Regions from separate parts of the Streptomyces sp. MB09-01 genome, predicted to be linked through region 2. Evidence: predicted binding sites of a transcription regulator. Region 2 holds the regulator's gene; the other holds the start of a gene.
The links. Region 2 encodes HrcA, which represses chaperone genes, less so after heat shock. Its sites were predicted from a motif close to TTNGCACTCNGNNNNNCNGAGTGCNAA; they were not measured.
Positions count from the first base shown of each region.

Region 1: the regulator HrcA is predicted to act here: its motif matches at 1,530-1,556, upstream of groES (co-chaperone GroES).

Region 1 is NZ_JARAYQ010000116.1:11,553-14,989, forward strand. Features, by position in the region: gene PV721_RS23515 (FtsW/RodA/SpoVE family cell cycle protein) at 1-678, opposite strand, end outside; gene PV721_RS23520 (hypothetical protein) at 954-1,442, opposite strand; gene groES (co-chaperone GroES) at 1,700-2,008, shown strand; gene groL (chaperonin GroEL) at 2,121-3,437, shown strand, end outside.
Region 2 is NZ_JARAYQ010000001.1:115,692-119,128, forward strand. Features, by position in the region: gene PV721_RS00485 (DUF3097 domain-containing protein) at 1-194, opposite strand, end outside; gene PV721_RS00490 (MBL fold metallo-hydrolase) at 223-948, opposite strand; gene hrcA (heat-inducible transcriptional repressor HrcA) at 1,097-2,113, shown strand; gene dnaJ (molecular chaperone DnaJ) at 2,114-3,253, shown strand; gene PV721_RS00505 (nitronate monooxygenase) at 3,410-3,437, shown strand, end outside.

The sequences.
Region 1 (3,437 bases), on a different contig from region 2:
GACGATCCACACCGTGACGATCGGCCCGAGCTGGCGCATCGGCGGCAGCCGCATGCCCAGGAACCTGCGGCCCGTGAGCGCCAGCGAGTCCCGGTGGATGACCAGGTACCCGGCGAAGAAGACCGCGATCATGATCTTCACGAACTCGCCGGGCTGCAGCGAGAAGCCGAAGAGTTTGATCCAGCGCTTCGCGCCGTAGGTGTCCGCGCCGAAGAAGGCCGGCGCGATCAGCAGCACCAGCGCGACGGCCATCGTGATGTAGATGAACCGCTGCAGCAGCCGGTGGTCGCGCAGCAGCGCCAGCACCAGGAGGCAGGCGGCGACCCCGACCACCGTCCACATCAGCTGCCCGGGGGCGTTCGCGTCCGAGTTGTAGCGCTCGATGTAGCCCTGGTCGAGGCGGTGCAGCAGCACCAGCCCGAGCCCCGTCAGCAGCATCGCGAGGGGGAGGACCAGCGGGTCCGCGTAGGCCGCGAAACGGCGCACGCCCAAGTGCCCGACCAGTGACAGCAGGGTCATGCTGATGGTGAAGCCGGCGAGGTCGGGCGGCAGCTCGGCGTTCATGGCGATGCCCGCGGCGGCGTGGCCGAAGACGGCGATGGCGATGACGAAGGCCAGGAGCAGCGCCTCCGTGCGGCGGCGGGCGCCGGCCGTGGTCAGGGGTTTCAGTCCACGCACGGGATGCCGCCACCGTCCTTGGGGGCGGACGGGGAGGGCGGTGAGGGCGGCGGCGGTGACGACGGGGGTGCCGTCTCCGCCGACGGCGGGGGTGACGCGGGTGAGGACGCTGCGCCAGGGCCGGGGGAAGCCTTGGGTCCGATCTGCTCGGCAATGAGGCGCTTTATCTTCATATCATCTACGACGTTGATGTCCTCCCCATGGTTCCTTCCGGAGCCTTCGACGGGAAGGGTCGTGAAGTGCGCCTTCCCTCCGGGACAGGGTCTTCACCTGCTTCACGAAGGCCGGCAGATCCCAGCCGGCGTGGCGTCCACGATGCCGTCCCGCCGCCGCCGGCGGCGGCCGAGGGCGTCGCGGGTGGCCGAGGTCAGCGCCCAGGCCGGGAACGCGAAGCCGGTCAGGCCCAGGCCCATGGGCGCGAGCGAGGTGAGGAGGTCCGGCCGCACGGCCCTGTCGGCCGACGGCCCGCTGACGAGGGAGGCCACCGGTGCCTTCGGCGGGGTCTCGAAGCGGCCCTCGATCTCGATCCCGCGGATCGTGAACGATCCGTCAGAGGCGGTGAAGGATCCCGTGCAGGTGGCCTCCGGGTCCCCCTCCGAGTCCTCCTCCCACGTGCACCGCTCCGCGCGGAAGCCGCCCTCCACCCCCGTCAGCTGGGTCACCAGCCGCGGCACGGACAACGCGAACGCGAAGATCCCGAAGGCGAGGCCGACGGCGATCGGGATGGCGTGATGCCAGCGCACCCCGGAGTTTGTCCTGGTCATGCGGTGGAGAGTAGTGATCCCGAACGTTCGTACGTCCTGGTTTTCGCAGTTCCGGGCCCGGTCCGCGCAACGCCCGACGGCCGAGAATTGGCACTCCGCTTGACCGAGTGCTAATCGCCGGAATAGTCTCGCACCTGGCACTCGCCCCTGGTGAGTGCCAACACAGCGACAGGCAGATCCGGCACCCGCGACGACGGATCGACCTGGTCGCCACCTCAGACAGTTAACCCCGGATCTCCGAAGGGGGAGGTCGGATCGTGACGACCGCCAGCTCCAAGGTTGCCATCAAGCCGCTTGAGGACCGCATTGTGGTCCAGCCGCTCGACGCCGAGCAGACCACGGCCTCCGGCCTGGTCATCCCGGACACTGCGAAGGAGAAGCCCCAGGAGGGCGTCGTCCTCGCGGTGGGCCCGGGTCGCTTCGAGGACGGCCAGCGTCTCCCGCTGGACGTCACCGTCGGCGACATCGTGCTCTACAGCAAGTACGGCGGCACCGAAGTGAAGTACAGCGGCGAGGAGTACCTCGTCCTCTCGGCTCGCGACGTGCTCGCGATCGTCGAGAAGTAATTCTCTTCATCAGTACTGCTTTGAGCTGCGCCCCTGGTCACCCCGCTGATTGCCGGGCGGCGAGGGGCGCAGCTCGTTAAACCCGAGTTTTCGAGAGGGCTGAACCGCTCCCATGGCGAAGATCCTGAAGTTCGACGAGGACGCCCGTCGCGCCCTCGAGCGCGGCGTCAACAAGCTTGCCGACACGGTCAAGGTGACGATCGGCCCCAAGGGCCGCAACGTCGTCATCGACAAGAAGTTCGGCGCCCCCACCATCACCAACGACGGTGTCACCATCGCCCGCGAGGTCGAGCTGGACGACCCGTACGAGAACCTGGGCGCGCAGCTCGTGAAGGAGGTGGCGACCAAGACCAACGACATCGCGGGTGACGGCACCACCACCGCCACCGTGCTGGCCCAGGCGCTGGTCCGCGAGGGTCTGCGCAACGTCGCCGCGGGCGCCTCCCCGGCCGCCCTGAAGAAGGGCATCGACGCCGCGGTCAAGGCCGTCTCCGAGGAGCTCCTCGCGACCGCCCGCCCGATCGAGGACAAGTCCGACATCGCCGCCGTGGCCGCGCTCTCCGCGCAGGACCAGCAGGTCGGCGAGCTCATCGCCGAGGCGATGGACAAGGTCGGCAAGGACGGTGTCATCACCGTCGAGGAGTCCAACACCTTCGGCCTGGAGCTGGAGTTCACCGAGGGCATGGCCTTCGACAAGGGCTACCTCTCCCCGTACATGGTCTCCGACCAGGAGCGTATGGAGGCCGTCCTCGACGACCCGTACATCCTGATCAACCAGGGCAAGATCTCCTCGATCCAGGACCTCCTGCCCCTGCTGGAGAAGGTCATCCAGGCCGGCGGCTCCCGCCCGCTGCTGATCATCGCCGAGGACGTCGAGGGCGAGGCGCTCTCCACCCTCGTCGTCAACAAGATCCGCGGCACCTTCAACGCGGTCGCCGTCAAGGCCCCCGGCTTCGGTGACCGCCGCAAGGCGATGCTCCAGGACATGGCCACCCTCACCGGTGCCACCGTCATCGCCGAGGAGGTCGGCCTCAAGCTCGACCAGGCCGGTCTGGACGTACTGGGCTCCGCCCGCCGCGTGACCATCTCCAAGGACGACACCACCATCGTCGACGGTGGCGGCAGCTCCGACGAGGTCGTCGGCCGCGTCAACCAGATCAAGGCCGAGATCGAGTCCACCGACTCGGACTGGGACCGCGAGAAGCTGCAGGAGCGCCTGGCGAAGCTCGCCGGCGGCGTCTGCGTCATCAAGGTCGGCGCCGCCACCGAGGTGGAGCTCAAGGAGAAGAAGCACCGCCTCGAGGACGCCATCTCGGCGACCCGCGCCGCGGTCGAGGAGGGCATCGTCTCCGGCGGTGGCTCCGCGCTCGTCCACGCCGTCAAGGTCCTCGAGGGCAACCTCGGCCTGTCGGGCGACGAGGCCACCGGT
Region 2 (3,437 bases):
CGCGGCTCCATCGGGAACACCCGTCGCTTGCCGAAGCGGTCCTCCAGGGTCACCGTGCCCGCCTCGCACGCCACCACCGCGCCGCAGAAGTCCGTACCCGCCACCTCGACCACCAGATCGGGCTCGGCCGCCACCTCCGGCACTGCCTTGGGACGCTTCCACTGCGGGGTCAGGTCGGGGGAGTACTCGCGCATCCGGCCGACAGTAGGAGAGCCGCCCGCGTCATGTCTCCGACACGCCGAAACGGGCTGCCAGTGTGGCGCGTTGCGCACGGACGAAGCCTGCCGTGACCACCGCTCCGTGACCCGGCACGTACAGTGCGTCGTCGCCGCCGAGCGCCAGCAGCCGGTCCAGGGCGGCGGGCCACTGCCGGGGCGCCGCGTCCGGACCCGCCGAGGGGTCGCCCGACTCCTCGACCAGGTCCCCGCAGAACACCGTCTCGCGCCCGCCCGGCACGAAGACGGCCAGGTCGTGCCCGGTGTGCCCGGGACCCACATTGGCCAGCAGCACCTGCAGCCCGCCCAGGTCCAGCGTCCACTCGCCCGACACCAGGTGCTTCGGCGTCACCAGCCGGTCCACCGCCTCGGCCGCCTCCGCTTCCGCCAGGCCGTGCCGCACCGCGTCCCCGCGCAGCTCCTCGCGGCCCGTCGACAGCAGCGCGTCCAGACCGACCGCCCCGAACACCTCGGCCCCGGCGAAGGCCGCCGCGCCGAGCACGTGATCGAAATGGCCGTGTGTGAATGCGATATGGGTCACGCGCCGGCCCGTCAGCCGCTCCGCCTCGGCCCGCACCTGAGCGCCCTCCCGGACACACGAACCGGGGTCGATGAGGAGCACCGACTCGTCCCCCACCACCAGCCCCACGGTGCAGTCCCACACAGGCAGGCGTCGCCGGCCGGCCCGTCCGGTCAGCCGTTCCCAGCCTTCCTCTTCCCAGCGCACGTCCATGGGGCGACGCTACCCTGGCGGGCCTCCCTTGCCAGGGGCTTACCGCCCGGCCGTACACTGAGCGGGGGATCTCTGGCACTCGAACGGACAGAGTGCCAACCAACACGGCAGAACACGGCAACGGACCACAGCTGGAGGTGTGCGCGCGATGCTCAGCGAACGCAGACTCGAAGTGCTGCGCGCCATCGTCCAGGACTACGTCGGGACGGAGGAGCCGGTCGGCTCCAAGGCGCTCACCGAGCGGCACCGGCTCGGCGTCTCGCCCGCGACCGTGCGCAACGACATGGCCGTGCTGGAGGACGAGGGCTACATCGCCCAGCCCCACACCAGCGCGGGCCGGATCCCCACCGACAAGGGCTACCGCCTCTTCGTCGACAAGCTGGCGGGGGTCAAGCCGCTGTCGACGCCCGAGCGCCGGGCCATCCAGAACTTCCTCGACGGCGCCGTCGACCTCGACGACGTCGTCGGCCGCACGGTGCGGCTGCTCGCGCAGCTCACCCGTCAGGTCGCGGTCGTCCAGTACCCTAGCCTGACCCGGTCGACCGTCCGGCACGTGGAGCTGCTCTCGCTCGCTCCCGCGCGCCTGATGCTCGTACTGATCACGGACACCGGGCGGGTCGAGCAGCGGCTCATCGACTGCCCGAGCCCCTTCAGCGAGACCTCGCTCGCCGACCTGCGGGCCCGGCTCAACAGCCGGGTCGTCGGACGACGCTTCACCGATGTGCCCCCGCTCGTCCAGGACCTGCCCGAATCCTTCGAGGCGGAGGACCGGGGCACCGTCTCCACCGTGCTCTCCACCCTCCTCGAAACCCTGGTCGAGGAAGCCGAAGAGCGGCTGATGATCGGCGGCACCGCCAATCTCACCCGCTTCGGACACGATTTTCCCCTGACGATCAGGCCGGTGCTCGAGGCGCTGGAGGAGCAGGTCGTGCTCCTCAAGCTGCTCGGCGAGGCCAACGAGTCGGGAATGGCCGTACGGATCGGGCATGAGAATGCCTACGAGGGACTGAACTCCACGTCCGTCGTCTCGGTCGGTTACGGTTCGGGCGGCGAAACAGTCGCCAAACTCGGCGTGGTCGGACCGACCCGCATGGACTACCCCGGAACGATGGGAGCGGTACGCGCAGTGGCACGTTACGTCGGACAGATCCTGGCGGAGTCGTAAGTGGCCACGGACTACTACGCCGTTCTCGGCGTGCGCCGCGACGCATCGCAGGACGAGATCAAGAAGGCATTCCGTCGGCTCGCGCGCGAGCTGCACCCGGATGTGAACCCCGATCCCAAGACGCAAGAGCGTTTCAAGGAGATCAACGCCGCCTACGAGGTCCTCTCGGACCCGCAGAAGAAGCAGGTCTACGACCTCGGCGGCGACCCGCTGTCCTCCTCGGGCGGAGGCGGCGGCGCGGGCGGCTTCGGGGCGGGCGGCTTCGGCAACTTCTCCGACATCATGGACGCCTTCTTCGGCCAGAGTCAGCAGCGCGGCCCGCGCTCGCGGACCCGGCGCGGCCAGGACGCCATGATCCGCCTGGACCTGGAGCTGGACGAGGCGGCCTTCGGGACGACCAAGGACATCCAGGTCGACACTGCCGTCGTCTGCACCACCTGCTCCGGCGAGGGCGCCGCTCCCGGCACCGCCGCGCAGACGTGTGACATGTGCCGTGGGCGCGGTGAGGTCTCGCAGGTCACCCGTTCCTTCCTCGGCCAGGTCATGACCTCGCGGCCCTGCCCGCAGTGCCAGGGCTTCGGCACCGTGGTCCCGACCCCGTGCCCCGAGTGCGCGGGCGACGGACGGGTCCGCTCCCGCCGCAGCCTCACGGTCAAGATCCCGGCCGGCGTCGAGAACGGCACCCGGATCCAGCTCGCGGGCGAGGGCGAGGTCGGCCCCGGCGGCGGTCCCGCCGGCGACCTGTATGTGGAGATCCACGAGCTGGCGCACCCGACTTTCCAGCGGCGCGGGGACGACCTGCACTGCACGGTGACGATCCCGATGACGGCGGCGGCCCTGGGCACCAAGTGCCCGCTGGAGACGCTGGACGGCCTGGAGGAGATCGACATCCGGCCCGGCACCGGCTCCGGGCAGGCGATCCCGCTGCACGGGCGCGGCGTCACCCACCTGCGCGGCGGCGGGCGCGGCGACCTGATCGTCCACGTCGAGGTCACCACGCCGGGCAAGCTGGACGCCCAGCAGGAGGACCTGCTGCGCCAGCTGGCGAAGCTGCGCGGCGAGGAGCGGCCGATGGGCCAGTTCGCGCCGGGCCAGCAGGGGCTGTTCAGCCGCCTGAAGGACGCGTTCAACGGTCGCTGAGCGACCGGCGGACACCGCTGAGAGCCCGGCCAGGGGATTCCCTGCCGGGCTCTTCGCATGGGCCCGGCGGGGGCCCGAGACCGGCTCGGGAAGCGGACTATGCCAGGCGAATGCCATGATTCGGCCCCATGAGCGGGACATGGCACGATGCAGTCCATGTCCTCCGCACCGAACGGTCTCTCCC